4 regions of the Corallincola holothuriorum genome follow, and region 2 is predicted to be linked to each of the others. Evidence: predicted binding sites of a transcription regulator. Region 2 holds the regulator's gene; each other region holds the start of a gene.
The links. Region 2 encodes FliA, which starts transcription of late flagellar genes. Its sites were predicted from a motif close to CTAAAGNTNNNNNNNNNNNNGCCGATA; they were not measured.
Positions count from the first base shown of each region.

Region 1 (8,092 bases), on a different contig from region 2:
TGGTATGATGCGGCCTCCTCAGTCACGGAGATAACTGATTTATGTCCTTTTTTAGTTTGTTCTCGACCCGGAAACAACTCATAAAAGTTATCACTCTTGTTTCCCCATATCTTCGCGCTTGTTATGGTGACAGAAACAGCTATACGATTGATGAAGTAAATATTGGATTAGATCGTTGTGGTTTACTTGGCGAGCGTGCAGCAGAACAAGCTTATGCTATTTTCTTATCCGAAAGTGATTTTAATGCATGGGCGCGCAGTCAAAGGCTATCTCTCAGCTACCAACGGGTGCGCAGTAAGATCCGTGAAAAATTGAATTTAGAACCTGAACAAGTATTAACAACACAGTACCTTTATCAGTACGCGAACCAATCTGGTCCTCAAGGGATCCTTTGGGACAGTTGGCGTTTTCCTTGGCCTTCTCGTCGTCGATAATTGTTTAATAACAAGCGCCATAGAGGCGCTTGTTTGTTTCTGTAGCGTCATAGAATTTCTCTAAGCGCGCCAAGTAGTAATGTGATGTTTTCTCGCCGCGCACCATAACCCATTAATCCGATACGCCATGCTTTTCCTGCTAATTCTCCGAGCCCAGCACCAATCTCAAGGTTGTATTCCGCCAGTAGTCTATTTCTAACCTCTGCATCGTTGACATTATTTGGGATATGCACGGCATTGAGTTGTGGCAGTCGCTCTTCCTTGGGAACGATAAAATCGATGTCGAGCAACGCTAACCCCTCGTGCAATTGTTGGTGCATATGCTGGTGTCTGGCCCACGCTTTTTCTAACCCTTCGTTATGCAATAGTACAAGTGCCTCATGGAGCCCATAAAGCGCATTGACGGGCGCAGTATGATGGTACGACCGTTTTCCTTCACCTGCCCAGTAATCCATAACCAGAGACTGATCTAAAAACCAGCTCTGAACCTTGTGGGTGCGCTGCTTTATATGTTCGACCGCGGCAGGGCTGAAGCTGACAGGGGAGAGGCCTGGTACGCAAGAAAGACACTTCTGACTGCCTGAATAGATAGCGTCGATACCCCATTCGTCGACTTTTAATTCGATACCGCCGAGCGATGTAACAGCATCAACAATTGTTAAGCAATTATGAGCTTTGGCGATAGCACATAGCGTTTTCGCATCTGATTTAGCCCCAGTTGACGTTTCTGCATGAACGAATGCAACAAATTTGCTGTCAGGGTGCTTTAGCAATGCCTCTTCAAGCTTTTCAGGGGTGATTGCACGCCCCCATGGATCATCGACTGTCACTGCGATGCCGCCGCAGCGTTGGACGTTTTCAACCATCCTGCTGCCGAATACGCCGTTGCGGCAAACGATAACTTTGTCACCAGGTTGCAAAAGATTCACAAAACAAGCTTCCATACCTGCAGAGCCCGGTGCTGAAATGGCCAGGGTCATCTCGTTCTTTGTTTGGAACGCATATTGAAGTAGCGCTTTAACTTCATCCATCATGCCGATAAATAGAGGGTCCAAATGGCCTATGGTTGGACGGGACAGGGCGCTCAATACTCGGTCTGATATATCCGATGGGCCAGGGCCCATTAAGGTGCGTCTTGGTGGCTGAAAGCTGTTAGGGTTCATGGTGAGTTCTCTTTCTTATATGTCTTTTCTAACTACCTGAGTAAATTAGAGTGACGTGTTGTCTACAAGGTTAATTCTTTCGACTGATCTAATCACTTCGACGACTGATGAGGGGAGGTTGTCTTTACGCTGTGCTTTAGTGTTATAAGCAACGACAAGTGCTGTACCCTCGGCGGCAGTGCGTTGATTTTTATGACTGACCACTCGGTACTCCATCATGAACCTGTCGTTATTGAGTTCGCTGATCCGTGCGCCTATTGAGATAGAGTCCGGGTAGGTTAGTGGCATTTTAAATCGACATTGCGTTGATGCCAGTACAGGGGCTAACGCGAGTGTCTGCATTTGTTGCATCACTTTAATTTTGCCGAAGTAGGCGATCCGGGCGTTTTCGAAATACTTGAAGTAGACACTGTTATTGACGTGATTCAGTGCATCCATTTCACCCCAAGCAACTGCTTGTTCAATTACAACCGGGAAGTCATTGAGCAGATTATTCATAAGTACCACTAGTATTCTTCTGGTATGACCAGTCTAGGGGCAAATAGCAGCGATTTCCAGCACGCTTCAACGAGTCATCTTTTTTACGAACACGACAACAAAAAGAGCAATAGTAAAGCTGCCGGTAAATGCTTCAAAAGCGGCAATGAAACGCGATAGTCCAACAGGGGCTATGTCACCATAACCTAATGTCGTGAATGTGACGACACTGAAGTAGAGACAGGCAAGCGCACTGTTAACGTCCTCCATACCTAACGTTTCAGGCGTGAACATCAGTAGTTGTCCTTGATGTGTGATCCCCAGCAGGAAGTAAGCCACGGCGCAAACGAGAATAAAAAGCATGGCAAATAAGACAACATTAAATGGCCGCTCGCCGTAACCACAAAAGAGATCTATTCCTTTAGATATCGCCCGCTTAAGGGAGGGCTTCGGCATCTGGTAGCGGCGCATGGTCAGCTCTTTGTGTAGGCAATAGCCAGCCATCTCAAATAGGCCTTGGCTATCAGCTGCCTTGTGTAGATCTCGGTATACCTCCTCGGCTTGCTGAAAATTATCAAACGCTTCTTGCTTATGGCCAGCCTTCCACAGCTTATGTCCTCTTTTCTCCTGCAATAGCTGCTTGCCGATGTTAACGTTGTCTAATCGCGTACCTTTAAGTTTTGTGCCCAATAGATTGCATTGCTTCAGATTGGCACAATGAAGGTTGGCGCCGCTAAGATCAGCTTTCATCAGTGACGAGTTGGATAAATCAATGGAAAAAAGATGTGCACCACGCAGTGACGCGCGATATAGGTCGCTTCCTCGCAGGTCAAACCCTGAGCTGGCGCCCCGGTTAACCAAATCAAGTTGTTCAAGCCTAGCGCGTTTGAGTTGAAGTCCTTGGGATACTTCACCATTACGCACGTATTTTTCGAGTGGCGTTTTTATATCTATGCCAGATTTGTCGCTATTGGGATCGTGCCAAAAGCAGTAGCCGTGAGCTAACGCTTCTTGGCTACACTGGCGGGATCCCGCGCCAACAAATCCGCATTTATGTTTGGTTATACTAGGCATTAGGTCAAAGAATGATAACTCGTTGACCTAATTATAGATTGGTGAAGAGGAGTTGCTAGGAGGCTTAGTCGCTTTCTTTGCCGACAGCTTCTTTATCCTCTAATGTGCAGATGTTGCCACCTTCGAAGTTGTCTCGATAATAGCGGAAATCGACACACTCTTGTTGATACTGGTCTTTTAGGGCGCCACGTACCTGTAGGCTTGATGTGCTGCTTATCTGTTTTTGTAAGTCTTTACACATTTTCTCTTGCGCAAGAACTTCTTCAATGTTTTCACAACCATTTTGAGTTGTGCAGGCGCTCAAAATGAATACTGTCGATAAAGCGAAAGTGCTGGCCGAAAGGGTTTTGACTATTGGATGCATAGGAAAGTTCAATTATCTATTTTGATGAAGTGTAAACGGTCAAATAGATAATTGAAAAAGAAAATTACTATTTTTGTTGAAGCTTGTTGTAGCTTTGCTTTAGGTCTTGATAGCGTATTTTGTGGCGCGAGGGGAGGGAGACGCCGTCGAGCAAGCGGAAAAACTCTTTGCATTCGCGTAGCAGCTCGTGTGGCTTTTTCTCGGCTTTACAAAGTTGCAATAGTGATTGGATCATATTTAGTGCCGCACCGGTATTGGTTGGCGCAAGACTAAGCGCCGTGCGAAATGCGCGTACGGCTGCGTCGTAGTTGCCCTGCTCGTAATATCTGCTGCCGTCTTGGTGACATTGGCGGAATTGTGCAACCCTCTCATGTTGTGCGTCGTCCGCTTGATAGCTTTGCAGTGCGTCGCGAGCATAGGTGCCTAAGTTGCTACTTTTTTGCATTCGCTCTGCGAGGTGTTGCATCTCTTCAAACTCGCCAATCTGGCATAGTGTTATCAGCCCTTCACCGGAAAACTCTATGGGTAGATTGTCCTTCCCTTGCTCGACAAGCCCTTTCAAAGCGTTGTAATAGCTTTTCTTTGCTTTGATTAATTCACCTTTCGCAGCTTCAAGCTTGGCTTGGCAGAGCCCTTCAAAAGTAGCAAAATCAAAATTCCCGTAGAGATTATCGTGTCTAGCACGGAATAGCGCATTCATGGCTTCATGTTGGTACTTGTGACGCCGGGTCGCTTCCTCTGCGCTCTCTGCTGCTTCAAACGTACTCCGTACATAATTGAGTAGGTGTTCGACGTTGTGATGTAATGAACGTTTACTCAGTTCATAGATTGTTTGATAGGTATTTTGTGTTAGCTCTGAGAGTTCAACTTCTCGGGATAACCGAGCTATGTGTTGCTGCCTTTCAATCGAATGGGGAGATATCTCAGCTGCATCTTGTAAAGACTGTAGCGCTTGTTCTGGTTGATCGAGCATATATTGGCATTGTGCTTTAAGATCATGAGCATCTAATAGTAATGGGTGCTGGATTAGCAACTCTTCCAGTGTTTGGATGGCGACATCATAACGTTTCAGACCCATGTGCGCTTTGGCTAATGCTACTTTTGCCCACGTGATATCTCGCTCGGCTAACAGTGCTTTTAGAAATTGTTCTGATTTCTCATACTGCCCCACCTTGCAATAGAGTTCAGCCAATAAATTTTTGCAATGGTTGCTGTATTTGCTGCCTGCGGCGATCAACGTATGACAAGCTGCAATTGCTTCTGGGTAGTTTTTATCGTTCAACGGCTGCAATACACTTTGCATCGCTTGCCGTTTTTGATGCGCTCTCTCGATACGTGAACTTAGCTGACGTTGGGAAAATGGCTTCATTATGTAGTCGTCAGGTTGGTTTTCTAACGCCCCCAAAACCATGGCTCGACTATTTTCACCCGTCACAATGATAAAGATAGCCTCTGTTGTAATCAGCCCTTTACCGCGTAGCTCTTCCAAAAGTTGGCGACCATTTTTTTTGTTTACGCCCAGGTTATAGTCGACTAAGAGCAGTTGAAAAGGGCGGTCATCACAGTACTTACAGGCTTGCTCACCGGTTTCACACATTTCGATGTTGTTAAAGCCGATATTATTCAGCATGCCTTTAAGCATTACCTGAAATGAACGTTGGTCATCAACTACAAGCACGTGAGAGTGGGTCAGGCTCAAGTTCACTTCCTTTACAGCTGCGGATTAGTCCCTTCGCTGGAATATAGCATAGCGATGTCAATGCGTTGAGTGGCGTTGATCAACAACTGGAAGAGAAACAGTTAAAGAATCTAATAATGAAGCCGATATGAAGTTAGGTTTCATACTGGAAAAGAATTGTGCAGTCCGAACAGGTCAATTCGTCAATCATCGTTAATGAGCTTCAGCTCGGCCAATCGCTAAACAAAGCGGTTAGTAGCGGCGATTCTGCTAAGTTCGCTTATCTGCTAAGTATGTTGTCGGATGATGTGCTTGATCAGCCGCAGTTTCAGTTTGCTTGTTTTGACCGTATCAAACCCGCGCCAGATGAGACGCAATTAAGGAAAGAGTTTTCGTTACCAGAGAGTGCGCCGTTATTCAGCGATGCTGAAACGATGCTGCGTGCGACAAATCAGAGTCAACTATTTGCTGAAGGTGGTTCGATCACTGACGTAAGGCTACTCGCTGCGCTCGCGCCGACGGCGTTAGTGGCTAAGAAAGAGGACGATAACTCTTTACCTGCGGATATTCTCGATATTCTGCCTCATTGGAAACGGGCTGACGTCTGCCCAAAGCCTGAATATTCTTCGAGCGAGCCGATGATTGAACTACTGAATAAGCTGCATAGCAGCTCACAAACAGCGCTATAAATCACGAAACGTAGCGGTGACAGTTGTCTCCGTGAGTTTCATGCATAAAAAAGCCCGCTATTAAGCGGGCTTTTTCATACTAAGTTAGAAATTACTTCTTCTTAGCAGGTGACTTCTTAGCTTTAACGGCCTTGTTCAGGGCATCAGCGCTATCATCGCCTTCTTGGTATGGACGACCGTAGTAGGAGTCGATCAATACCTGCTTCAGTTCACTGATCAGTGGGTAGCGAGGGTTGGCACCAGTACACTGGTCATCAAACGCGTCAACAGCCAATTGGTCAACTTTCGCCATAAATGCTGCTTCGTCAACACCCGCGTCTTTAATTGACAGTGGGATATTTAATTCAACTTTCAGCTCTTCCAACCAAGTCAACAGGTTGTTAATTTTCTCTTCAGTGTTTTTACCACCCAGACCCAGGTGATCAGCTACTTCGGCGTAGCGAGCACGGGCTTTTGGACGGTCATACTGTGAGAATGCAGTCTGCTTAGTTGGTGTGTTAGTGGCATTGAAACGGATAGTGTTAGCCAATAACAGTGCGTTCGCCAGACCGTGAGGTACATGGAACTCTGCGCCCAGTTTGTGAGCCATTGAGTGACAAACACCCAAGAAAGCATTCGCAAAAGCAACACCAGCGATTGTGGCTGCGTTGTGAACTTTTTCACGAGCAACTGGATCAGCCTTGCCATTTTGATATGAACTTGGCAGGAACTGCTTCAGCAGCTTAAGTGCTTGCAGCGCTTGGCCATCTGAGTACTCGTTTGCCAGAACAGAAACATAAGCTTCCATAGCGTGAGTCACAGCATCGTAACCACCAAAGGCACATAAAGACTTCGGCATGTCCATAACTAAGTTGGCGTCTACAACAGCCATGTTAGGTGTCAATTCGTAGTCAGCCAGTGGGTATTTTTGGCCAGTCTTGTCGTCTGTAACAACTGCGAAAGGTGTTACTTCAGAGCCAGTACCTGAAGTGGTAGTGATACAAACCAGTTCAGCTTTAGAACCCATTTTAGGGAACTTGTAGATACGCTTACGGATGTCCATAAAGCGCATAGACAGGTCTGCGAAGTCTGTTTCTGGGTGCTCGTACATAACCCACATGATCTTCGCTGCATCCATTGGTGAACCACCGCCAACAGCCAAGATAACATCAGGTTGGTAGCTGTGGCATGCCTCTGCACCTTTCTGCACGATAGTCAGAGTAGGATCGGCTTCTACTTCGTGGAAGATTTCAACTTCCATGCCTTTATCTTTAAGAATAGCGCGAAGGTCATCAATGTAGCCGTTGTTAAATAAGAAACGGTCAGTAACGATAAGTGCGCGTTTCTTACCTTCCAGGTCGTCCATTGCAATAGGCAGAGAGCCACGACGGAAGTAGATTGATTTAGGTAGTTTGTGCCACAACATGTTCTCAGCTCGCTTAGCAACAATTTTCTTGTTAATTAGGTGCTTAGGACCTACGTTTTCAGAGATTGCGTTGCCACCCCAAGAACCACAACCCAAGGTCAGTGATGGTGCAAGTTCGAAGTTGTAAAGGTCACCGATACCGCCGTGTGAAGAAGGCGTATTAATAAGAATACGAGCAGTCTTCATCTTGTCGCCGAAGTAAGCGATACGATCAGCATTGGCGTCTTGGTCGGTATAGAGCACAGAAGTGTGGCCGACACCACCGATATCCAAAATGATACCAGCTTGACGAACAGCGTCTTCAAAGTCTTTCGCTTTGTAAACACCCAGCGTTGGAGAGAGTTTCTCGTGAGAAAACTCGTCATCGTATGACGCTTCAAGACCTTCACCGATAAGGATTTTGGTCGCTACAGGTACAGTCACGCCTGCTAATTCAGCGATCTTATATGCTGGTTGACCAACAATCTTGGCGTTCAACGCGCCATCGATCATCAATACCTTACGTACTTTGTCTGCATCAGACTTGTTCAATACAGCGGCGCCATATTTAGCGAAACGAGCGATCACTTCGTCGTACTTAGACTCAACGATGATGGCTGCTTGCTCAGACGCACAGATAACACCGTTATCGAATGTCTTAGACATAAGGATGGAAGAAACAGCACGCTTAACATCTGCAGTTTCGTCAATAACAACAGGTGTGTTACCTGCGCCTACGCCGATCGCTGGCTTACCAGAAGAGTAAGCTGCTTTCACCATACCTGGACCACCAGTAGCGAGGATCAAGTTGATGTCTTTGTGAGTCATT
Region 1 covers NZ_QPID01000001.1:562,046-570,137, reverse strand. Annotated here, with positions in the region: gene DU002_RS02400 (DUF6559 family protein) at 42-434, shown strand; gene DU002_RS02395 (pyridoxal-phosphate-dependent aminotransferase family protein) at 482-1,597, opposite strand; gene DU002_RS02390 (acyl-CoA thioesterase) at 1,643-2,095, opposite strand; gene DU002_RS02385 (pentapeptide repeat-containing protein) at 2,162-3,148, opposite strand; gene DU002_RS02380 (hypothetical protein) at 3,213-3,512, opposite strand; gene DU002_RS02375 (response regulator) at 3,580-5,211, opposite strand; gene DU002_RS02370 (VC2046/SO_2500 family protein) at 5,370-5,879, shown strand; gene adhE (bifunctional acetaldehyde-CoA/alcohol dehydrogenase) at 5,971-8,092, opposite strand, start outside.
Region 1: a site for FliA is predicted at 5,313-5,339, ahead of DU002_RS02370 (VC2046/SO_2500 family protein). Genes of this name have one in related genera too.

Region 2 (8,092 bases):
CGACTATCGCCAAAATCGCTGCGCGTTATGCGATGCAATATGGTGTGGATCAGGTGGCATTAGTTACAACAGATACCTACCGTATTGGTGCTCATGAGCAGCTGTCGACTTACGGTCGTATTCTTGGTTGTCCGGTAAAAGTCGCGAAAGACGCTGATGAGTTAGCGAATGTATTACACCAATTGCGTCACCGCTCATTGGTATTAATAGATACCGCGGGAATGGGACAGCGTGATACTCGTTTGACTGAACAGTTGCAGACATTGATGAGTAATAGTGAGCATCAGATTAAGAACTATTTGGTGTTATCGGCAACGGCTCAGCGACAAGTATTACAAGAAGCCGTTTCTCACTTCCGTCGCATACCGCTGGCAGGTTGTATTTTCACCAAACTTGATGAGTGTTTGAGTTTAGGGGAAATTCTAAGTGTTACAATTCAAAACGCTTTGCCAATCGGGTATCTTACCGATGGACAAAGGGTTCCAGAAGATATTCAGGTCGCAGATCCTGCATATCTTGTGACGAAAGCAACAGAGCTGATGGAAAGTAATAGCCAGGGTGAGGGTTATCTCTGGACAACCGATGCATTCAGTGAGATGAATTCTGAATTATATGATTAATGAGTTTTCCGACCAGGCGAGTGGTTTAAGAAAAATGAAGCGCGCTCAGATGGTAAAAGTAATTGCCGTCACCGGTGGTAAAGGTGGCGTAGGCAAAACGAATGTGTCGATCAATACCGCAGTGGCCATGGCCGAACAGGGAAAGCGGGTATTGGTGCTGGATGCCGATTTAGGCTTGGGTAACGTAGATGTGATGCTAGGCCTGCGGGTGCAACACAATCTATCCCATGTGCTTTCTGGTGAAGTCGATTTGGATGACATCCTGTTGGATGGTCCCAAAGGTATCAAGATCGTTCCAGCCTCTTCTGGCACACAATCAATGGTTGAATTGTCGCCAACGCAACATGCTGGACTGATCCGCGCGTTTAGCGAATTGCGGACGGAGTTTGATGTCCTGCTTGTTGATACTGCGGCAGGTATCTCTGAGATGGTGTTGAGTTTTTCTCGCGCAGCTCAGGATGTCATGGTGGTGGTTTGTGATGAACCCACTTCAATTACCGACGCCTATGCGTTGATCAAGCTATTAAGCCGCGAACACGGCGTGTTCCGTTTTAAGATTGTCGCCAATATGGTGAGAAGCTTGCGGGAAGGTCAGGAGTTGTTTGCTAAACTTACGCGAGTCACGGATCGTTTTCTCGATGTCGCATTAGAGTTGGTTGCGACCATTCCTTTTGACGAAAACGTGCGTAAAGCGGTACGTAAGCAACAAGTGGTAGCTGATGCGTTTCCAAAATCTGCTGCATCTATCGCTTTTAGAACCTTGGCAGCCAAGGCTGTGAATTGGCCAATTCCATCACAACCGACAGGCCACTTAGAGTTTTTTATTGAACAATTGCTACAGAACCCTGAATTAATCGAAGAATAAACGCGTGAATAAAGCCGCGGCCTATATCGCAGAGCAGCGCCAAACGATTGTTGAGCAACACGCTGGTTTGGTAAAGCGTATCGCGCACCACCTCAAAGGGCGTTTGCCAGCTAATGTACAGCTGGATGATTTGATCCAATCGGGCATGATAGGTTTGCTGGAAGCCAGTAAAAACTATGATGGCACCAAAGGCGCTAGCTTTGAAACCTTTGCCGGGATCCGCATTCGTGGAGCCATGCTCGATGAGATCCGTAAGGGTGATTGGGCCCCTCGTTCCGTCCACCGTAACAGTCGGCGTGTTGCTGATGCCATCACTAGCTTGGAGCAAGAGCTCGGTCGTGATGCATTGGACACAGAAATCGCTCAAAAACTTGATATCACGGTGCAGGACTACCATCATATTCTTAACGAAGTAAGTACAGGGAAGATCATAGGCTTAGAAGATCTCGGTGTATCCGATGATGTGATAAGCGGAGATCAGGATACGACAAGAAGTCTGCCTTTTGATGGCATAGAATCAGAGCGTTTTCAAAGCGCTCTTGTGACCGCCATCAAAAGCCTACCAGAGCGGGAAGCGCTGGTGTTATCGCTCTACTATGATGAAGAGCTAAATCTGCGGGAAATTGGGGAGGTACTGGACGTGAGTGAATCACGTATCAGTCAAATTCACTCGCAGGCGATGCATCGGCTTAAAGCCAGAATGAAACATTGGACTAGCTGACCAACATTGTGTTGCGTCACAGTCACGTAAAGCTCACTGGAGGGCGTCTTGGATACAAGCATGAAAATTCTGATCGTTGATGATTTCTCAACGATGAGGCGCATCATCAAAAACCTGCTGCGGGATCTGGGTTTTAACAACACTCATGAAGCCGATGACGGCAACACTGCGCTGCCTATGTTACAGGGCGGTGATTTTGATTTTGTTGTCACCGACTGGAATATGCCAGGCATGCAGGGGATTGATTTATTACGTGCTATTAGAGCTGACGATAAGCTGAAAAGCTTACCGGTACTCATGGTGACAGCGGAAGCGAAGAAAGAACAGATCATCGCTGCTGCTCAAGCTGGAGTAAACGGTTACATCGTGAAGCCTTTTACAGCCGCTACGCTGAAAGAAAAGCTCGACAAGGTTTTTGAGCGTCTGGGTTAATGCGGTGCAAAGGGGAGCTTTATGGCTGATTCAAATCTGCCAAGCTTAACGCTTGAGCAGGCTAAACACTTGGTTTCACTCCTAGAAGAAGGGGAAGAAGCGAAGGCGCAGCAGTTACTTTCAACGTCGCATCCGGCGTTCTCCAGCGACCTGTTTTCCGAGGTCGGCAAACTCACACGCCAATTGCATGACGCTTTGCAGGATTTTCAACTTGATCCGCGCTTAGGTAAGTTGGCCACTGACGATATTCCAGATGCGACACAACGATTAAATTACGTTTTAGAGAAAACTGAAGATGCGGCTAACCGCACGATGGACGCCGTGGATGCCAGTCTGCCCATCGCTGATCGTATGCATTCAGAGCTTGCCAAGCTAATGCCATCATGGAAATCCTTGATGGAGAGGCAGATAGAGCGGGGTCAGTTCAAAGAGTTGTGCCATAGTCTTAATGATTTCCTTGAATCTGCCGAAAAGGACTCAGATGTACTTAGAGAACGTCTGACCGAGGTTCTGATGGCGCAGGATTTTCAGGATCTAACCGGACAGGTAATACGGAGAGTCATCGAATTAGTAACAGAAGTTGAGGACAACCTCATTCATCTGCTGAAAGTGTTCGGTGCTCCAGAGAAAGTGGAAGAAACCAGTGCATCTCAAATTGAGGCTGAAGGCCCGATAGTTGATGCAGCAGAGAGAGAAGACGTAGTCAACGATCAAGATGATGTTGATGATCTTCTGTCCAGTCTCGGATTTTAAGGGGAAAGCCGCCCATGGGGTTTGAAGTTGATGAGGAAATCCTCCAGGACTTCCTGGTAGAAGCCGGTGAAATTCTCGAACAACTGCAAGAACAGTTGGTCGATTTGGAAAACAATCCGGAAGATTCTGACCTGTTAAATGCAATTTTCCGTGGCTTTCACACGGTAAAAGGCGGTGCAGGATTTCTTTCGTTGGCTGAACTTGTGGATGCTTGCCACGGCGCAGAGAACGTTTTTGACGTATTGCGCCAAGGAAAAAGACAAGTTACCCCAGAGTTGATGGATGTGATCCTTCAAGCGTTGGATAGCGTCAATGAAATGTTTGGTCAGGTTCAAGGTGGTGAACCCCTCACAGCCGCTGACCCTGAGCTATTACACGAGCTGCATCGTCTCAGTTCGCCTGAAGGTGCAGAAGCCCCTGCTGAACCCGAATCTGAACCTGTCGTTGAAGATGTCGTGGAAGAGCTCGCCAATGACCCTGAGGTGGTTGAAGCGGAGCAGCATCGCGCGGAAGGTGGCATTGATGAGATTTCAGATGATGAATTTGAAGCCTTATTAGATGAGCTACATGGCCCAGGTGGTGGCCCTACCGTTGAGTCCGCCGCACCATCGGCAGATGATGGCGACATTACCGATGATGAATTTGAAGCGCTATTAGACCAGTTGCACGGTAAAGGTCAGCACAGTGGTCAACCTGATGTACCAGCAACACCAGCTTCGGACCCTGCGCCTGCAGCTGGTGATGATGAGATCTCGGATGACGAGTTTGAGGCGTTATTGGATCAGCTTCATGGTCAAGGAAAGGGGCCAACCCTAGAGGGGGCCGCTCCGGCAGCGCCCGCAGCGAAGGCACCAGTGCAAAAACCTGCACCGACACCGAAACCTGAACCGGCGAAGCCTAAAGCTGAGGAAGCCGCGGCAAAAGCACCCGCCAAGCCGGCGGCGAAAGCTCCAGCAGCGGCAGCAAAACCTAAAGCGCCAGCTAAACCTGTGACACCTCAGGCGGAAGCCACGGTTCGTGTTGATACGGCGAGACTCGACCAAATTATGAATATGGTCGGTGAGCTGGTTTTAGTACGTAACCGTTTGGTGAGCTTGGTTGGTGCCAGTCGTGATGACGAAGACCTGGCAAAAGCGGTAGCGAACCTTGACGTTGTGACTGCCGATTTGCAGGGCGGCGTGATGAAGACCCGGATGCAACCGATCAAGAAAGTATTTGGTCGTTTCCCCCGGGTTGTACGTGATCTTGCCAGAAGCTTGAAGAAAGAGATTAACCTGGTACTGGAAGGGGAAGAAACCGATCTAGATAAAAACCTAGTTGAGGCGCTTGCAGATCCTTTGGTGCATCTGGTGCGTAACTCCGTCGATCACGGCATTGAGATGCCTGATATACGTGAGGCCTCAGGAAAGCCACGTTGCGGTATAGTGAAGCTGACAGCTTCGCAAGAAGGTGACCATATCCTGTTAACCATCGAAGATGATGGCGCGGGTATGGATCCAGAAAAACTCAAGCAGATAGCTATTTCCCGTGGGGTACTGGATGAAGACAGTGCCGCCAGGATGTCCGATAACGAAGCTTATAATCTGATTTTTGCTCCGGGCTTCTCAACCAAAGTTGAGATCTCAGATATTTCAGGCCGTGGCGTGGGTATGGATGTGGTTAAAACCAAGATCACCCAGCTAAATGGCTCTGTTTATATCGATTCGGAACGGGGCAAAGGCACCACGTTAGAGATTAAGGTGCCGTTAACGCTGGCGATTTTGCCAACATTAATGGTGGTTATCGGCAAACAGACATTCGCGCTGCCGTTGGCTGCGGTGAATGAGATCTTCCACTTGGATCTGACGAAGACCAACATGGTCGATAGCCAGCTAACTATCATTGTTCGTAACAAAGCGATCCCGCTGTTCTACCTTGACGAGTGGCTGTTGGTTGGTTCAAAACCGCCAGCGAGAAGCGGCAACGGACACGTGGTGATTGTTCAGCAGGGGACACAGCAGATAGGTTTTGTTGTTGATTCTTTGATTGGGCAGGAAGAGGTAGTGATCAAGCCTCTCGGCGCAATGCTGCATGGCACACCGGGAATGGCCGGGGCAACAATTACAAGTGATGGCGGTATTGCACTGATCTTGGATGTGCCAAGTCTGCTTAAAAATTACGCAAAAAAATAACAGTGAATTGATAGGTCGCCGTTAGCATTCTAGGCGGCCGATAAGGCGAGTAGGTATTCATGGCCATTAAAGTACTGGTTGTCGATGACTCCAGTTTTTTCCGTCGCAGAGTCAGCGAGATCCTTGAAAAAGATCGAGGGTTAGAGGTTGTTGGAAGTGCGAATAATGGTAAGGAAGCAGTCGCACAAGTAAAGAAATTAAAGCCTGATGTGATCACCATGGATATTGAGATGCCAGTAATGGATGGTATCTCGGCCGTGAAAGTGATTATGGCGGAAAACCCCACGCCGATCCTGATGTTTTCTTCTCTCACACAAGAGGGAGCTAAAGCAACACTCGACGCTTTAGACGCTGGCGCAATGGATTTCCTGCCGAAAAAGTTTGAAGACATTGCCAAAGACAGAGACGAGGCTGCGAGCTTATTACAGTCTCGGGTGACTGCTTTGGGGCGTCGCCGGGCTATGCCTGCGCGCAGGGCCGCTCCAGCCCCAACACCTAGCGCTGGCGGTCGTACGCCCGTCACGCCACGGCCTTTGGCAGGAAGAACACCATCGGTAACCGCTTCAACTGCAAGCAGTGACGCTCGGCGCTCACTGCCAGCGAAACGCAGTGGTAAACGATATAAGTTGGTGGCCATTGGCACATCAACCGGTGGCCCCGTTGCACTTCAAACTATTTTGACCAAAATTCCTGCCAACTTTCCACAGCCGATTATTTTGATCCAGCATATGCCGGCGTCCTTTACCGGGGCGTTTGCTCAGCGTTTAAACTCGATTTGTAAGCTGAAGGTGTCAGAGGCTAAGGATGGCGACGTACTGCGTCCCGGACATGCCTATCTAGCGCCAGGTGGTAAACAGATGTTAGTGGAAGGGCGGGATAGTAATGCCCGGCTGCGCATTATAGACGGTGGTGACAAGGTCAATTACAAGCCCTGTGTTGATGTCACTTTTGCTGCTTGTGCCAAGGTTTTCGGTGGCGACGTGTTAGCTGTCGTGTTGACCGGGATGGGGGCTGACGGTCGTGATGGCGCACGTTTGTTAAAGCAGAAGGGCGCCAAAATATGGGCGCAAGATGAGAAAAGCTGTGTGGTTTATGGCATGCCGCAGGCGGTCGCTGCCGCAGGCTTGTCTGAAGCCTCTATCCCATTAGATCAATGCGCGGAGCGCATCATCGTGGAAGCGGGGAATGGATAAACTCACCCTTGTTGGGTTTGTTGTTGCGCTGGTTGCCATTATTGGCGGACAGGTATGGGAAGGTGGCAGTGCATTGTCATTGCTCCACGGGCCTGCTTTCTTAATCGTCTTTGGTGGCACCTTGGGTGCGGTGATGATCCAAACGCCATGGCGACAATTTGTACACTCCTTTGTTTTGCTAAAGTGGATGATCCTTCCACCGCCAGAGCAGCATCCACGTCTTGTTTCTCAGCTGCTTGCTTGGTCCGAAGTCGCACGGCAAAAGGGCTTCTTAGCACTGGAAGATGCTTTATCGAAAGAATCGGATCCTTTTACTCGTAAAGCATTGATTATGTTGATTGATGGAGAAGAGCCTGAAGTGATCCGTGACGCGATGGATACCGAGATTATTTTGTATCGAGAGCATATGTTACGTTCTGCCAAAGTGTTTGAATCTATGGGAGGTTATAGCCCCACTATCGGCATTATCGGTGCTGTTTTGGGTTTGATTCAGGCCATGACGTTTCTTTCTGATCCGAACGAACTTGGCAAAGGGATCGCAACAGCGTTTGTTGCCACAATATATGGCGTGGGTTTCGCTAACATCCTCTTTCTGCCGATCGCCAATAAGATACGTGCTTTGGTGCATTCGCAAGTGTTAGGCAAAGAGATGGTAGTGGAGGGGATCCTGGCGCTTGCTCAGGGAGAGAATCCACATCGGATAGAACATCGGTTACTCGCCTTTGTTCCGCGCTGATTATGTATCGTTATCGTCGTCGCCACCTTACCGAAGACCATGAAAACTTAGATCGTTGGTTGGTTTCCTACGCCGATTACATGACGCTAATGTTTGCCTTCTTTGTTGTGCTCTATGCGATGGCAATGATTAATAACGAAAAGTTTGAACAGCTATCCGATAAGCTGGGTGAAGTTTTCAGTCAGCAAAAAGATCCTGGCACAGGTGTACCTGGTGAAGGACTGCTAGATGAATCGAAGCATGCAGATACCCCTCTCTATGGTGAGAGCTTAGTTGATGCTAAAGGGTCAAAGTTGGTTGACGCCGACACTGAGCTGACAACGCTGGACAAACAGCGCACCGGTACGCCACTGAGTGAATTGGAAAACCAGTTAAACGAAGCGCTACTTCCCGTGGTTGAAAGTGGCTTAGCTGATGTTGAGATAGATGGCGACTGGTTGATCTTAGAGCTGCGCAGTGGCTTGTTATTTGCCAGTGGCTCTGCCGGTTTAGGCCCGAATGCTCAGCCTGTGCTCTCCTCCATCTCTGATACACTTTCTCAATCGGCCAACTATATTCGAGTGAGGGGATTCACTGATGATCAGCCAATTCGTAACGAACA
Region 2 covers NZ_QPID01000013.1:15,786-23,877, reverse strand. Annotated here, with positions in the region: gene flhF (flagellar biosynthesis protein FlhF) at 1-620, shown strand, start outside; gene DU002_RS17495 (MinD/ParA family ATP-binding protein) at 613-1,485, shown strand; gene DU002_RS17490 (RNA polymerase sigma factor FliA) at 1,490-2,206, shown strand; gene cheY (chemotaxis response regulator CheY) at 2,255-2,638, shown strand; gene DU002_RS17480 (protein phosphatase CheZ) at 2,660-3,391, shown strand; gene DU002_RS17475 (chemotaxis protein CheA) at 3,406-5,562, shown strand; gene DU002_RS17470 (protein-glutamate methylesterase/protein-glutamine glutaminase) at 5,622-6,755, shown strand; gene DU002_RS17465 (flagellar motor protein) at 6,748-7,491, shown strand; gene DU002_RS17460 (flagellar motor protein MotB) at 7,494-8,092, shown strand, end outside.

Region 3 (8,092 bases), on a different contig from region 2:
ATAAGGGTGGCGAAGCTGCTATGTCGGCCTTGGAAATGGTTAACGTGATGTCTGCGCTTTAATTGGAGTTACTGTGAAACCTATTGCACGCCGTAAGGCAAGGCGCATTGCGCTGCAGGCCATCTATCAATGGCAAATGACTAACGACAGTATTGCGGATATCGAACTGCAATACGTTACTGACAACGATCCTGCCGTTGTGGATTTTGATTACTTTCGTGATCTGCTCAGCGGTGTCGCTTCGCGTTTGAGTGAGCTTGATGCCAAGTTGGCAGATTTTGTCAGTCGCCCATTTGCCGAAGTTGATCAGATCGATAAAGCGATCCTGCGTTTGGGTGCTTACGAACTGATGCATAGAAACGATGTGCCTTACCGCGTCGTGATAAATGAAGGTATTGAATTGGCAAAATCCTTTGCTAGTGATGATAGCCATAAGTTTATCAATGGTGTTTTGGATAAGTTGGGTAATAGCCTGAATCGTCCTGGGTAACAGTGTACACCGATGAATGAGTTTGAATTGATTGCTCGCCACTTTACGGGGCGGGGCGCACAGCGCAAGGATGTGCTGCTTGGGATTGGTGATGATGCCGCGATGATCTCCCTACCGGAGTCGCGCGCACTAGTTGTCACCACAGATACCCTGGTTGAAGGTGTGCACTTTTTACCTGATGTTTCTCCCCATGCTTTAGGTCATAAAGCCGTTGCCGTAAATCTAAGTGATTTGGCGGCGATGGGGGCTGAGCCTGCTTGGATCTCCCTTGCTATAACATTGCCTGATAAACGCCATGATTGGATTGAAGCGTTTGCGGCCTCTTTAGCTGACACTTGTGAATACTATGGGGTTAGCCTGATTGGCGGTGATACGACCCGTGGTCCCTTGTCTATTACGATCACAGCCCACGGTTTAGTGAAGGCGGATAAGGCATTAAGACGCAGCGGAGCTAATCCTGGCGATTGGCTCTATGTGACCGGGACACCTGGCGATGCTTGCCGCGGTTTAGAACTATTACAGATGCCTCGTGGCGAGATAACTGAATCTTGTCAGATCAGGGAAAAGCTAGAAAAAAGAATACTTTACCCCACGCCAAGGGTTGCGGCAGGACAGGCGTTGAAAGGTTTAGCTTCTGCGGCAGTCGATATCTCTGATGGCTTGTTGCAGGATCTGCTGCATATTACCAAAGCTTCCTATTGTGACGTGGAGGTAGTTTCCGAGCAGTTACCTATCTCGGATGCCCTTGCGCAAAGTGTGCCTGAGTCAGATCGCCTGCGTTATCAATTAGCGGGGGGGGATGATTATGAGCTGCTGTTTGCGGTGCCAGAAGAGAATCGGGGCTCGGTCGAAACTGCTTTGAAGCACTTTGCGGTACCCTTTGCTTGTATTGGTCGTTTTAAACCTGGACGGGGCGAAGTGATAGTGACACGCGGCGGTGAACCTATGTCTGAGCTTTGGCAGGGCTGGGATCCGTTTCGGGATGCTACTCATGACTGAGCAACAGCCTGAAGGGCGCTTTAATCTTAAAGATCCTGTACATATTCTTGCCTGTGGCTTCGGGTTGGGTTTAGCCAAAAAAGCGCCGGGTACTTGGGGTACTTTAGCGGCGTTTCCTTTTTACTTTGTGTTGTTGCAGTTTCCTGATTGGGTTTATCTTTTAGCCACAGCGGTCATGGCGGTTGTTGGTATCTGGATCTGTGGCAAGACCAGTGAGGATATGGGCGTACATGATCACGGTGGGATCGTGTGGGACGAGGTGGTGGGTATGTTGATCACCTTGTTCTGGGTGCCGGTTGAATGGCCATGGATATTGGCTGCTTTTGTTGCTTTTCGCTTCTTCGATATTCTTAAACCTTGGCCCATTCGTTGGCTAGATAAGCAGGTAGATGGCGGCTTTGGCATCATGATTGATGATGTGATCGCGGGGCTATTTGGTCTTGCGGTGATGCATTTGGCTCTCTATTACTGGTATTGATATACCCATGTATGGGAACGGCAACAGATAAAAAAATAGAGGCGAAAAAGCCTCTATTTTTTTTATTTGTTGCCGACAGCTTGATTTGGCACGTTACTTTGCCGAGAAAGACTCCAGTGCTGCTGCATAGGCTTCGTGTATTTCCTGTTCGAGAGAGCGCAGTGCTTCTCTAAGCTCGGGGATATCACGGGCTTGGGCGAAACGTTCTATCATCGCTGCCGTGAGGTGTGAATTCTTTTCACAGGCATCCGTAATGGCGTCTTCTATCCGCTTTTCAATAGCCGATTCTGGCGTGGGGCGGTCTATTACTTCCATACACATCTCCTACGTGACATCCTTAATGTATAGCATTGTTCGCTAGTGAGGGAAGTCTAAATGCTGTGCTTGGGTGAGAAGTTTTTTAATTGTTGTTTATTCGGTCATAAAAAAACCGCAGACTAGCTGCGGTTTTTAATGAATGGTAATGACGCTAGCGTTGGCAATAATCCCGGATGCTGGCTTCAATACCGGCACTATCTAAGCCTAAATCAGCAAGGATCTCTTCTTGGCCACCATGCCTTATAATTTCGTCCGGCAGGCCGAGGTTTAGCACGGGCTTGCACTGCTTAGTCGCCATCAGGTATTCATTGACTGCAGAGCCTGCACCGCCCATCACCACATTGTCTTCAATGGTTACCAGCGTTGTATGATCCACGCATACCTGATCGATCACCGCGGTATCCAGTGGCTTCACGAAGCGCATATCAACTAGCGTGGCATCCAGCGCGTCAGCTACTGCTTTACAACGTTCAAGTAAGGTACCAAAACTAAGAATAGCGACTTTGTTTTCTGTAGCCTGGCTCGTTCTTATGGTGCGGGACTGGCCTACAGGTAGGGCCACCATATCCTCTTCCAGCGCAACTCCTGGTCCTTGACCCCGTGGGTAGCGCACTGCAGCAGGTTGTTGCAACTGATGGCCGGTATAGAGCATCTGGCGGCACTCATTTTCATCGGCTGGTACCATGATCACCATGTTGGGGATGCAGCGCATAAAGCTAATGTCATAAGCGCCTTGGTGCGTTGGGCCATCGGAGCCAACAACACCGGCACGATCGATGGCAAACAGTACTGGCAAGTCCTGGATCGCCACATCGTGGATCAGTTGGTCGTAACCCCGTTGCAGAAACGTAGAATAGATAGCGACCACAGGCTTATATTCTTCGCAGGCGAAACCTGCGGCGAGTGTGACAGCATGTTGCTCGGCGATAGCGACATCAAAATACTTATCGGGGTGTTCCTGACTGAAACGCACCATACCTGAACCTTCGCGCATGGCAGGAGTGATAGCCAGGAGTTTGTCATCCTGTTTTGCCATATCACACAGCCAATCACCGAAAACTTTTGAATAGGTAGGGTGACTTGGTGTTGATTTGGGCAGCTGCGCCTCATCTGGATTAAATTTCGGCACCGCGTGATAACCGATAGGATCATTTTCAGCTGGAGCGTACCCTTTACCCTTCTTGGTCATTACGTGCAGTAACTGCGGACCATTTAGCTGACGCATGTTATGCAGGGTTTCTACCAAAGCATCGACATCGTGGCCATCAATGGGGCCAATATAGTTAAAACCGAGCTCTTCAAAAAATGTGCCGGGTACGACCATACCTTTGAGGTGCTCTTCAGTGCGACGCGCTAACTCTTTAATGGGGGGAAGGCCGGACAGGACTTTCTTACCGCCTTCGCGAATACTGGTATAAAGACTACCTGACAGTACGCGGGCTAAATGGTTGTTTAGTGCGCCAACGTTTTCTGAAATCGACATCTCGTTGTCATTCAGAATAACCAACATGTTGGGATCAATATCGCCTGCATGGTTCATCGCTTCGAACGCCATGCCTGCGGTTACCGCGCCATCCCCGATCACCGCGACAACTTTACGTCCTTGTTGCTCTCGTTCAGCCGCTACCGCCATTGCCAGCGCGGCACTGATTGAAGTGGATGAATGACCGACACCCAAAGTGTCGTACTCGCTTTCCTCACGCCAAGGGAAGGGGTGCAATCCGTCCTTCTTCTTGATGGTTTCCATCTGATCGCGACGACCAGTGAGAATTTTGTGAGGATAGGCCTGATGACCCACATCCCAAAGGAGACGGTCAAAGGGAGTGTTATAGACATAATGCAGGGCGACGGTGAGTTCCACCGTCCCCAACCCAGAAGCCAGGTGTCCAGCACTTTGACTAACAGAAGCAAGTAAAAAACGACGCAGTTCGTCGCAAAGCTGCGGCAACTGATCTTGGGGAAGTTCTCTTAGGTTAGGCGGTAGTGGCGCCTTGGCCAGCAACGGATAGTCGTTTATATCCACACTCATCTTATTGTTCTTATTCGTTCTATTAGCGAGACCGTTGCACAACGAAGCGTGCAAAATCGGCCAGATTGTCTGAATTGTACGGTAATCCCTGCAAAGCGTGTAGTGCTTCGTCGAGTAAGCTTGAAGCATGCTGCTGTGCCCCTTCAAGCCCTAACAGTACAGGATAGGTACTTTTGTTTAATTCGCTATCGGAGCCCTGAGGTTTACCTAGGGTCTTGGTGTCACTAGTGACATCAAGGATATCGTCCTGAACCTGAAAAGCGAGACCAATGGCCTTGGCATAGTTGTCTAACTTGCCTGTTACTTCAGCTGATGCGTTGCCAATAATTGCCCCCATACGAACAGCTGCTCTGATCAAGGCGCCAGTTTTGGCACTATGGATCGCTTTCAGTTGCGGTAAGCTTATCTGCTGGTCGGTGGCGGCAATGTCCATCGCCTGTCCCCCACACATGCCCAGATAACCACTGGCTCGCGATAACTGCTGGATTAAGGCGATTCGGCATTCAGCGCTTAGCTGGTCAGCCTGGCTGAGTACTTCAAAAGCTAAGGTCTGCAGCGCATCACCAGCTAGGATAGCGGTTGCCTCATCAAAGGCGACGTGACAGGTGGGCTGGCCACGGCGCAATGCATCGTTGTCCATCGCTGGCAGATCATCGTGGGTTAGTGAGTATGCGTGGACATACTCAATCGCTGCTGCCGCTGGTGCTAATTGTTGATCTGTCGCACCCAGCATACGGCCTGTTTCATACACCAAAAACGGCCTTATACGCTTGCCGCCAAGCAGTGCTGCATGGTGCATCGCATCCCTTAATCGGGGCGCATCTTGGGGTAATGCCGCCAGCTGTTGCTGGATCACTTGGTCAACAGTTGCTTGCCGACTTATCAATTGTTGTTTGATAGTCACGACCGCTGTTCATCCTGAGACATATCGATCAGCTGTTCTTCACCTTGCTCTTGCAACAACACTTTTACTTGTTGCTCAGCTTGCTGCAATTTTTGTTGCCCTGCCCGAGACAGGCCAACACCGCGTTCAAACTGGCGTAGCGCGTCTTCCAGAGGAAGATCGCCCTGCTCTAAGGTTGTCACGATACTCTCGAGTTCGTCGAGGGTCGCTTCAAAGGTCATATTTTCCGGTTTTTTTGCTGCCATACCGGCTCCTGTCAAAGTGTCGCGGCAAAGGTACCCCAGTGCTGGAAAAGGGTCAATTTGTTAACAAACATTCAAGTGACGTTAATCATTATAGAGTTGCTATGATTTGAGTATCGCAGTAATCGAGTGATCTGACGCAGGCATTTCGAATAAAACAGCTAACGCTTACAGATTATCCGACGATAATGAAAATGTGGGTCAAAACAGATGCTTGCTGGAGCTCATTTTTGTCGAGTTGCGCTTTGCGATGGCGCAACGGCAAAGCTATGATAGCGAGCAATATGCGTAATACCAAATCGTTGATGACTTTGGTGCTGTATACGCAACTTAGAACAAACAGGAGTATTGAGTGGATCTGGCAACGCTAATAGGCCTGGTTGGCGCATTCGGTTTCGTCGTCATGGCAATGATACTGGGTGGCGACCTCACTATGTTTTTCGATGTGCCATCGGTGCTGATCGTACTGATTGGTTCAATGTTTGTGGTGATGATGCAGTTTTCTATTGGCCAGTTTTTCGCTGCGCTAAAGATCACGGCAAAAGCTTTTATGTTCAAACTTGAGCGCCCAGAAGACTTGATTGAGAAAGCGGTCGAGATGGCTGACGCTGCGCGTAAGGGCGGCTTCCTAGCATTGGAGGAGGCTGAGATTGGTAACTCCTTTATGCAGAAAGGCGTGGACATGCTGGTCGACGGCCATGATGCCGAAGTGGTTCGCGACACCTTGCAAAAAGATATTCAGATGACGGCAAGTCGTCACGAGTTTGGTGCCAGCTTCTTTAAAGCGCTAGGGGATGTGGCTCCTGCCATGGGGATGATTGGTACCCTGATCGGCTTGGTGGCTATGTTGTCGAACATGGATGATCCCAAATCGATTGGCCCGGCGATGGCGGTAGCGTTGCTGACAACATTGTATGGTGCCATTCTGGCAAACATGGTGGCGATCCCTATTACGGCTAAATTGAACCTGCGCGCAGAAGAGGAGAAGCTTAATCGCAAGTTAATTCTGGATTCTATTCTGGGTATTCAGGATGGTCAGAACCCTCGGGTGATCGAAGCATTGCTGAAAAATTATCTGGCCGAAAGTAAGCGCCAGGTTGATACCACCGGCGAATAGGCGAGTTGAACCATGGCTGAAGTCGATGAAGACCACAAATGTCCCCCCCCTGGGCTACCTGCCTACATGGGGACTTTTGCGGACTTGATGTCATTGCTGATGTGCTTTTTCGTGCTGTTGCTGGCATTTTCAGAAATGGATGTGATGAAGTTTAAGCAGATCGCCGGTTCTATGAAGTATGCCTTCGGTGTACAGAATCAGATTGAAGTGAAAGATATCCCCAAAGGCACCAGTGTCATTGCTCAGGAGTTTCGTCCCGGCCGCCCTGATCCTACACCGATTGAGAATATCCAGCAGCAAACTGTCGAAGTTACCCAGCAGACCTTGGAGTTTCAGGCGGGTGATGAAGACTCTGCGGGGGGGCGCTTGAAGCAACGGGGCGATGCCCGTGGTGGTGCGGCAGACTCGACCTCTACCGATGCCACTCCAGCAACGCCGTCAGAAGCTGAAGCGGCTAACCAAGAGCAGCTTGAAGAGTTAATGAAACGGTTGGCTGAGCAGCTGGAAGAGCAGATTGAAGATGGTGCGTTGGAGCTTGAAGCGTTAGGTCAACAGATCACCATCCGTGTGCGTGAAAAAGGCTCTTTCCCCTCTGGTTCGGCTTTTTTGCAGCCGCAGTTTAAGCCTATTATTCAGAATATTGCCAAGTTACTGAACGAGGTGCCAGGGGTGATCACTGTGTCAGGTCATACTGATAACCAGCGTATCAGTTCCGAGTTGTACCGTTCGAACTGGGATTTGAGTGCCCAGCGTGCGGTGGCGGTAGCTCATGAGATGGTGAAAGTTTCAGGTTTCGATGAGCATCGTTTGGCGGTGGAAGGGCGAGCGGATACGCAACCTTTGGAACCCAATAAAACAGTGGATAGCCGACGTCGCAATCGCCGTGTTGAGATCTCAATCATGCAAGGTAAGAGTATGCAATCAGACGAAATAGGCGTGGCCGAATAGCGCCTGTTTTATCGCTGAAGGCGATTCTTTTCTCCATGATTGGCGAGCCCTCCGGCTCGCCAATCATATCCCCCTTGCGCTATACTCCGCGCACTTAATCGCCGTTAACACAGGCTTGTCGTATCCATGCGTTTTATCGTTAAGTTGTTCCCTGAAATCACCATCAAAAGTCGTTCTGTTCGTCTGCGTTTTTCGAAGATCTTACAGTCCAATATTCGTAACGTGTTGAAGCGTATTTACGAAGATACGCGGGTGCGAATGGAATGGGACAAGCTCGAGGTTAAATGTGATGGCGCGACGCCTGAGCAGGCCGAACAACTTATTGAAGCGCTGAAATGCACTCCCGGAATTGCGCACTTTCTTGAAGTGCAAGAATCGAAATTTACCGATATTCACAATATCTACGAGCAGGTGCAGCCGATCTGGGGACCGCAGCTGGCGGGACAGACTTTCTGTGTGCGTGTGCGCCGTATTGGTGAACATGATTTCAGCTCGTTAGATGTTGAACGCTACGTAGGCGGAGGTCTTAACCAGCACAATGAGACCGCAGGGGTGAAGCTAAAAAAT
Region 3 covers NZ_QPID01000011.1:41,950-50,041, forward strand. Annotated here, with positions in the region: gene ribH (6,7-dimethyl-8-ribityllumazine synthase) at 1-62, shown strand, start outside; gene nusB (transcription antitermination factor NusB) at 74-490, shown strand; gene thiL (thiamine-phosphate kinase) at 503-1,489, shown strand; gene DU002_RS16090 (phosphatidylglycerophosphatase A family protein) at 1,473-1,967, shown strand; gene DU002_RS16095 (hypothetical protein) at 2,061-2,282, opposite strand; gene dxs (1-deoxy-D-xylulose-5-phosphate synthase) at 2,437-4,314, opposite strand; gene ispA ((2E,6E)-farnesyl diphosphate synthase) at 4,337-5,218, opposite strand; gene xseB (exodeoxyribonuclease VII small subunit) at 5,215-5,463, opposite strand; gene pomA (flagellar motor protein PomA) at 5,813-6,577, shown strand; gene DU002_RS16120 (flagellar motor protein MotB) at 6,590-7,525, shown strand; gene thiI (tRNA uracil 4-sulfurtransferase ThiI) at 7,652-8,092, shown strand, end outside.
Region 3: a site for FliA is predicted at 5,622-5,648, ahead of pomA (flagellar motor protein PomA). Genes of this name have one in related genera too.

Region 4 (8,092 bases), on a different contig from region 2:
TGGGTTGAGAGCAAAGATGATGGTGAGCGTACCATCCCTATTCCTGGTGTGGTTTCTGCGTTAAACGTAGAGCGTGGAACAACCAGTGCCGGTGTGAGATGGGACTTTATGCCGAACTTAGCGGTAAAGTTTGACCTGACTTATACCGATGATTTTGATGACACCAGTGGTGCATTATCGGGGAACATCGGGACAATTGATATTCCAGGGGTTGGCCCAGTGCCAGTAAACACTGGCGAGTATGATGAAAGCTTCATCTACTCCGTGCTGATCGATGTGGTCTTTTAGGGAGAGTGAGTAATGAAAAAATTATGGGTAGTTTCTCTCCTTTGTTTGGCTAGCTTTTCCGCGCAATCTGCGGTCGTGCTTATCGGTAATCCTGCAGCTGATGAACTGTCGAAATCTGACGCCAAAAAGTTGTTTTTAGGCAAGATGAAAAGTGTTCCTGGGGGCGGCAAGGCGGTGTTGGTTGAGCTGCAAGATGGTAACCCATTGCGTATCGAGTTTCATGACAAGGTGACGGGTAAAAGCGAATCGCAGTTGCAGTCCTACTGGTCGCGTTTGATTTTTACCGGCAAAGCCAGTGCTCCTGCGCAGATGACCTCAATTGATCAGGTGAAACAAAAGGTGGCTGCGAATACGGGCGCCGTTGGTTACATCGATGAAGCGGATGTCGACGGAACAGTAAAGGTCTTATATAAACCGTGATGCTATTTCGCTCTTAAAACAAAAACGCCCGCTTATCAGCGGGCGTTTTTTTTCGAATCATTTTCAACAATGTATTACTTGTTCAAACGATCCAGCATTTTTTGTGCGCGCAGTGAGCCTGCCGCGGCAGCTTTTTCGAACCAAGCTTTTGCTTCGTCGTTGCTCTTTTCAACACACTGACCAACCAGGTACATGCCGCCCAGTTGATTCATTGCTGCAGCATCTTTGCTTCCAGCCAATTGATTTAATGTGCTAACCGCCGCGTCACAGTTACCTGCGCTAATCGCTTGCTTTGCGGTGGCAAGGGTATCCGCGTGAGCTGCGGTGGTGATAGATGCTGCGAAAACCAATGTCATGACTGCGCGCTTCATTAACTACTCCAAAAAACGGTTAAGGGCTTAAAACGAGCGACATCATGTTAAAAATTGTGACGCTTGTCAAATAATTGTTTATTTGGTGAGCATGATCTCAATTAAACTTTAGGCATATATTGCCGAGATCGCGTTAGCGATCGTTGATTTAACTCGACTTACGTTGGCGAAATACCCCTTCTTGCATCGTAGAGGCGACCAGTCGCCCTTGTGTATCAAAAAACTGGCCTCGTACGACTGCGCGCCCACCGCCGCTGGATGGGCTGTCAACGTGATAAAGCAGCCAGTCATCCATTCTGAAGTCGCGATGAAACCACATTGAGTGATCTATGGTTGCCATCTGAATCGAGGGCTGCATAAAGCTCACGCCATGAGGTTGTGCCGCTGTTGGCAAAAAATTGAAATCAGATGCATAGGCCAGCAAGTACATGTGCATGCGAGGATCATCTGGAAGCGTGCCGTTGGCTCGGAACCATACATCCCTCACTGCTGGCATTTTTTCTGGTTGCAGTGGGTTGAATGGCGTAGCGCTGCGCATCTCTATAGGCATTTCACAGGCATATTGATCGCGGATCTTTTCCGGCAACAGATGCAGATGTCGCTTTGCAAAGGCTTGTTGGGATTCCAGTTGCTCGGGCGCAGCTACGTTAGGCATTGTTGTTTGGTGGTCAAAGCCAGCTTCTTCTTGGTGAAAACTGGCCGTCATATAAAAAATGGGTTTGCCGTATTGAATAGCTTTAATACGACGGGTGCTGTAGCTGCGTCCATCACGGATCACCTCTACGTCGTAAACAATGGGGCGACTCGCATCGCCTGGTAATAAGAAGTAACTATGAAAAGAGTGAACTTTACGACTGATATCGACCGTTTGCTTAGCGGCTGCGAGAGCTTGGCCTATCACTTGCCCACCAAAAACTTGAGGAAAGCCAAGGTCTTGGCTTTGTCCTCGATAAAGCCCCGCTTCTATCTCTTCTAATGTCAGTAAGGAGGTGAGTTGATCAAGTACTTGGGTCATGTCGCTGATAGCCTTTTCTGGTCATACCTCTGTATTTAGCGTTGTTTTATCACTGTCGGTCAAGGGGTTTCGCTGTTGCCATCAGTTGTATGACTAGCTCCGCCATTTGCCCTTGAACGGCTGCCAAGTGTGGAGCAAGCTTGATTGGCACTGAAGGATGGGCTCGCTGGCAGGCTTCTAGCTCTTCAGGGATATCTTCAACAACGTGTCGTCCTGCGGCCAGAAAATAGGGCATCACATCGATCTCTGTTGCTCTCAGAGCAATTAAGCGCTCAAAGCCCTCTTTTATTGATGGGGCGGCTAACTCCAAAAAGGCCGCTTCGCACAATGCGTAACTTTGATGCGCTGCGATGACATGACCCAGAGCGATCACTTCTTGGTTAGATTCTTGGCGGCGGCTGCCATGAGCTACGAGGAGCAGTGCTCTTTTCTGGATATTTTGGGATTGGGTTTGCATATCTGTCTCATTTATTTTATTTCAGTGCGCGATCTTCTTTCGAAACGTCTAAACTCTTATCCATAACTGTCGATAATAGTTAAGAAAATAGCGAATGATATAAGGAAGTAGTAAGTCGCAATACAGTCATCTAGCCCCTTTGGCCCTGTTTTATTGCTGAGTGAAAACATGAATAAACTATCAATAGTCCACCGCATCTATCTAGCTTTTGCTGTGTTGGTTCTGCTGTTTGCCATTGCCGGCGGCATCTCGTTTCTTCAACTGAATAGTGTGAAGTCGAGTTTTTCGTCTGTGACCAATGATGCCAATCTACTTACTGCAGATGCCAACCTCGCTAAGATCCATGTGCTTGACTTGAATCGACTAGCGAACAATGTGGCTTTGAGCGACAGCACTGATAGTTTGAGCGCTACTATACAAGCTATTGAAGCTGAATCATCACGTTATCTTGCTAGCCTCGATCGCTTGGCGTCTCACGCCGATGTTTACGCTCATTCTCAAGTTTCAGATCAACTGGGTATCTTGAAAGGTCGCCTAGATGAGTATTCCCAGAGTGTAGAAATGATCCGTGAAAACCGTAGCAAGGTGTTGATTGAGAGCGATCAGATTGCAGAAGAGCGTAGCACCTTCCTTTATAAGACCTCTATCGCGAAGAAGGCTGTTAATTCAGGCAGTGCAAGTATGGCTGCGTATGATGGCTATATTCAAGGCTTATTGGATACCTTCAATTCGACTTTAGAGTTGATGGAGTTTATTACGACAAATCTGCTGGTGTCTGACGACATCGACAAGATGAATGAGATGTTGGATCGGATTAAGGTTAATGCGGTAACGCTGGATGATTACTACCTTTCGATTTTGGATGAAGTCGAGGGTTTGGATGGTAATGCCGATGTGAAAGATGGGATGGAACAGCTGTTTTTCGCGGTTAATGATCCCAACGGAATTATTGCTCGACATATTGCTAATGTTAATCGTTCGAAGCAGGTAGCTGCCGCACTCGATAGCATGGCGGATGAGTTAGTTGGCGATCTTTTTCTCTATGATGACATGGTTGATTACAGTCAAGATATCACTGCTAGAGCAGAGGCAAAAGCGACCAGCGCGGTGTCCACTACCATCACATTAACCTTGGTGACATTAATCGGTGCCGTGGCGGTTGCCTTGGTGGTAGCTTGGTTAATGGGACAAGCGATCCGCGTGCCGCTCAACAAAGTGATGCGCGTGTTGGATCTGATGGCTTCGGGAGATTTCCGTCAACGTATTCAACATAGTGGCGGCGATGAGTTTTCTCAGGTGGCAGATTGGGTGAACAAGCTGGCTGATAATATGAACGAAGTTATCGCTCGCTTGCGCGAGTCCTCGGCGCGTTTAACGCAAGTTGCGGCTGACAATAGCGATACCACTTTGCGTACCCGTGCGGCATTGGAGCGTCAGAATGCCGAAGTTCAAGGGGTTGCTGCTGCGATCACCGAGATGGAAAGCGCGGTGGCTGAGATCGCCAGAAATACCGATGCAAGCCGTGAGCGGACGCTGGAAGTAGAAACTGAAGCGGATGGTGGTCGTACTGTGATGGCAGAGAGCATCACCATCTTAGGTACACTGTCGCAACGTTTAGATGAGTCTAATTCGGTTATTCAACAAGTGGATAACCTAAGTGGTGAAATCAACAAGATCGTCGAAGTGATCACTGGAGTGGCTGATAAAACCAATCTATTGGCACTCAATGCGGCGATCGAGGCGGCCCGAGCCGGTGAGCAGGGACGAGGCTTTGCCGTTGTTGCGGATGAAGTACGACAGTTGGCTAGTCAAACGGCCAGTTCAACCGAAGAGATCCAAAACATCATCGGTCAGTTACAACGTCAAAGTAAGGAAGCTGTTTCTACCATGGCATCCAGCGTCGGTGAGATGAATAACACCCGCGACCATATTGAACATGCCAACCAATCAATGGAGCAGATCCAGGGCAGCATGTCTTCTGTGCGTGATATGGCTAATTTAATCAGCGAAGCGGCGAGTCAACAGCAGTTGGCGGCTGAAGAGATCACTCGTAATGTGAATGTGGTTTCAGAGGTTTCCCATGAGAACTTTGAGGAGATTGAGAAGATCGCAGCCACCACGGAAGAGTTGAATACCATGGCGGCAGAGCAGGACTCTCTACTTAGTCGATTCTCGGTATAGCATGCTTGTCAATAAAAAAGGCAGCTAGTTGATAGCTGCCTTTTTTGTTTTTCAGATGGCTTATTGGTTAATAACGTTAATGGATCTCTTCGGTTTTGGCTTTGAAATTAATAATATTATCCACGCTCGGCATGATAATCGGACGTAAGTTAGGCTGGCTGATAGCCAGTTTTTCCTGGCTCTGCAGACGCTGCCACCGCTGTTCATCAATTTGAGCTTCAAAGTAAACAGACCAACGATTAAGCCCCTCGCTACTGCCTTGGGTACAAAGCCCCTGATCATTCGTGCCATGACTCTCTCTGACTGCTTGCAGCTCCGGTGGCATCAGGCAGGCATCAGCCATCAACGCTAAGGGTTGCCAGCGGATCTCTTGATTATGCACAAACGGATTAAACTTGTTGTCGCAGGCAGTTAGCGAGCTTTCAAAGGTATCCGCCAGTAGCATAAATTGCCCGGTTTGCTGATGCAGGTGTTGTCGCCGTTCATTACATTCTCGACTTTCTTCGGCAACATGTTCACGCAGTTGGCTGGCAAGAAAATCTAAACGCTGAAATAACCCATCCGTAGTAAGGTTTGGGTGGGTTTCCGCTTCGAGCTGGTTGGATAAGGCAGCAACGGCATCTCGTAACTTGTCTTCGTATGTTGCCTTACGTTCACTATGGCGTCGCCACTGGATAGCAAACAAAGCACTCAGGATGAAACAAATAACGAAGGGTACACTGGCCAGTTGCGTACTGAGCGCGGGAAACCAAAACAGAGTGACAGAGATGACGGCGAGAACGACGGAGCTAATCGTCGCCAAGCGTGTCGAGCTCAGTGATTGCTTACAATCCTTCATCTCAGCCAACCCTTGATCAATCTTATCAGGGAGTAATGCGGCTTGTTGTGATTCCAGCTTTAAACGCTGTTCGTCGTTTTTGAGTTGTTGCCATTTTGATTGCTGGTGTCTGGCTATCTGCTGCAGCAGCGTTAACTGATTTAACGCGCTGTCTCTACTCAACTCATATTGTTGCCAGCTGGGCAACGGTTTGGCTTCTCTCGCTGCCAATAGTGGTTTTGATAGTTCATCGGTGCAAAATAGGGTGACTTGGTTTTCACTGCGAAATAGCGGTGATACCTCTTTCTGAATGCGAATATCGAGTTGACGAGTGAGTTGACTTACAAGCTCAGGACTAAAACTTTCACTGAGCGCCCTCACAGTACGATAGTAGTAGCTGTGATCCTGAACATAGAGGATCTTTAGAGCATCAACAGCCAGTTCGACATGATCATCATTGTGGCTAAGGCGGATGTCGCCGTCGCGAATAATTTTTTGTAGCGTACGACGAACCGTCTCGGCTAATACATCACGATTGGGATCCAGTTTCATTGCCATGCGCAGTTGGCGTTGACACTCATCGTGTTGATGAAGGTGGAAACTGGCGCGAGACTGGTGCAGAAGGCCTAGGCTGCGAAGCAGGTGATAGTCGTTGTGATATTGCTCGAGTTGCGATAGCAGCAGCTTTGAGCGTGTATTGGCTTCGTCCAATATTCCCTGATCGCGATTACTTTCACTCAGTAAGCGTGATAACCAAAAGTTAGCCGTTAGGTGGCCATCATCTAGACTGACGATCCGGCGCAAATTGGCGATAGCGCCTTTGCGATGACCAAATCCCAGGTTACGCATTGCCCAGCGAAGGTTTAATTTAAGGTTGGCACCGTCACTGGAAGCCAGCAGCTGTTCATCATCAGCCGGATCCGGGGCGTTGCCGAAAATAACTGCCAGCTGCCGAGCAAGTAATGGGTTACCTGTGGCATCGGTGTCCGGGGTTAAGCCCGCAACGTTCAGTAGGCTATTGCGGTTTTGCAATACCTGTTCATGGCTGTCGAGGTGCTTGCCGAGGATCCGTTCTATATCCTGGATGATTTCATCTGCAGAATGAGCCGAGCGAACCAGTGGGCGGAGGTGATAATGAGCGCTGGTAGAGATGCTGGGATCCGCGAGGGTGTCGTGCTCAGCGTTTTTGGCTCGCAATTTAACGTCGAGTACCGGTACGACTAAACGTTGTGCACCGACACTTAGATGTTGGTAGAGCGCAGATTCAGTTAGCGAACGCTTGCGTGGGGCAGCTTCCTGCTCCGGTTGACGATCAATGCTTAGCAACATAAACATGCCAGCATCCTTGATGTCGGCTAAGCTGGCTTTGCCTTGGCCACGGTTGTCCAGACGAGAGATCCTGTATCCGCTATCGAATAGCGGACTGTCGCTGAAGTGGCGCTCTATGTCATCGACAATCACTGCGAGCGCATCATGATCGTAAAAGAGAATAATATTCGGCGCGATGGGGCTCATCACTCTAGTCCCTTAGTTAAGCTAATGGTCAATTAGAACGGCAATAAATAACGCGAAAAAAACCGTTTGCACATAATCTACCTGCTCACTGGGGATTGCAATAGAGGGGGCCTTATTCGCTGCTCAGTTCGCTCTTTTTATGGTTTTTAAAGCAGCAACTCTCCGGGTAAGGATAAAACTCTTCAAAGTGGCCGCGTAGTGATTTGGATTGCACCTGTTTCCACCAGTCGGCCTCGAATAAGTTGGGATGATATTGTTGAAGTACCTGCCGATGCTTAAGGTGGGTTGTTACAAAGGTCGCAAACTCTTCAGGAAATATGTCATTCTCGGCAACCGAGTACCAGGGCTCAGCTTGCATCTCTTGTTCTGGATACAGCGGTTCTGGAATGCGTCGGAAGTTACAATCAATGAGATAGCAAACTTCGTCGTAATCGTAAAAAATCACTCTGCCATGGCGAGTGACACCAAAGTTTTTCAGCAGCAGATCGCCAGGGAAGATATTGGCGGCAGCCATCTCTTTTATCGCCCAGCCATAGTCGATCAGAGCCGCGCTCGCTTGTGATTCACTGGCTTGATCCAGATAGAGGTTGAGTGGCACCATTCGACGTTCGATATACAGATGTTTAATGATCACCAGATCATGGGTTTCAGTGATGCTACTGGGGGCTGTTTGCCTTAGTTCTGCCAATAAAGCATCACTTAAGCGGCGTTTAGGGAAGCGGAAATTAGCGAAGTCCTGCGTGTCGGCCATCCTGCCGACCCTATCATGCTGCTTTACCAGCCGGTATTTTGCTTTTACCTGCTGTCTACTCATCCCTTTGCTGGGGCCAAACTTGTCTCGTATTACCTTGAATACCACATCGAACGAGGGCAGGGTAAATACGCTCATTACCAGCCCTGGGATCCCGGGGGCAATATCAAACTGATCGCTACTGTGTTCCAGGTGGTGCAGGTAGTGGCGATAGAATTGGGTCTTGCTGTGTTTTAAGCAGCCGATGGCGCTGTACAGCTCCGCGTCACTTTTATGT
Region 4 covers NZ_QPID01000002.1:436,885-444,976, forward strand. Annotated here, with positions in the region: gene DU002_RS04835 (porin) at 1-288, shown strand, start outside; gene DU002_RS04840 (type 2 periplasmic-binding domain-containing protein) at 301-708, shown strand; gene DU002_RS04845 (SEL1-like repeat protein) at 783-1,079, opposite strand; gene tesB (acyl-CoA thioesterase II) at 1,228-2,094, opposite strand; gene DU002_RS04855 (sirohydrochlorin chelatase) at 2,144-2,551, opposite strand; gene DU002_RS04860 (HAMP domain-containing methyl-accepting chemotaxis protein) at 2,720-4,732, shown strand; gene DU002_RS04865 (hypothetical protein) at 4,809-7,064, opposite strand; gene aceK (bifunctional isocitrate dehydrogenase kinase/phosphatase) at 7,177-8,092, opposite strand, start outside.
Region 4: a site for FliA is predicted at 2,600-2,626, ahead of DU002_RS04860 (HAMP domain-containing methyl-accepting chemotaxis protein). Genes of this name have one in related genera too.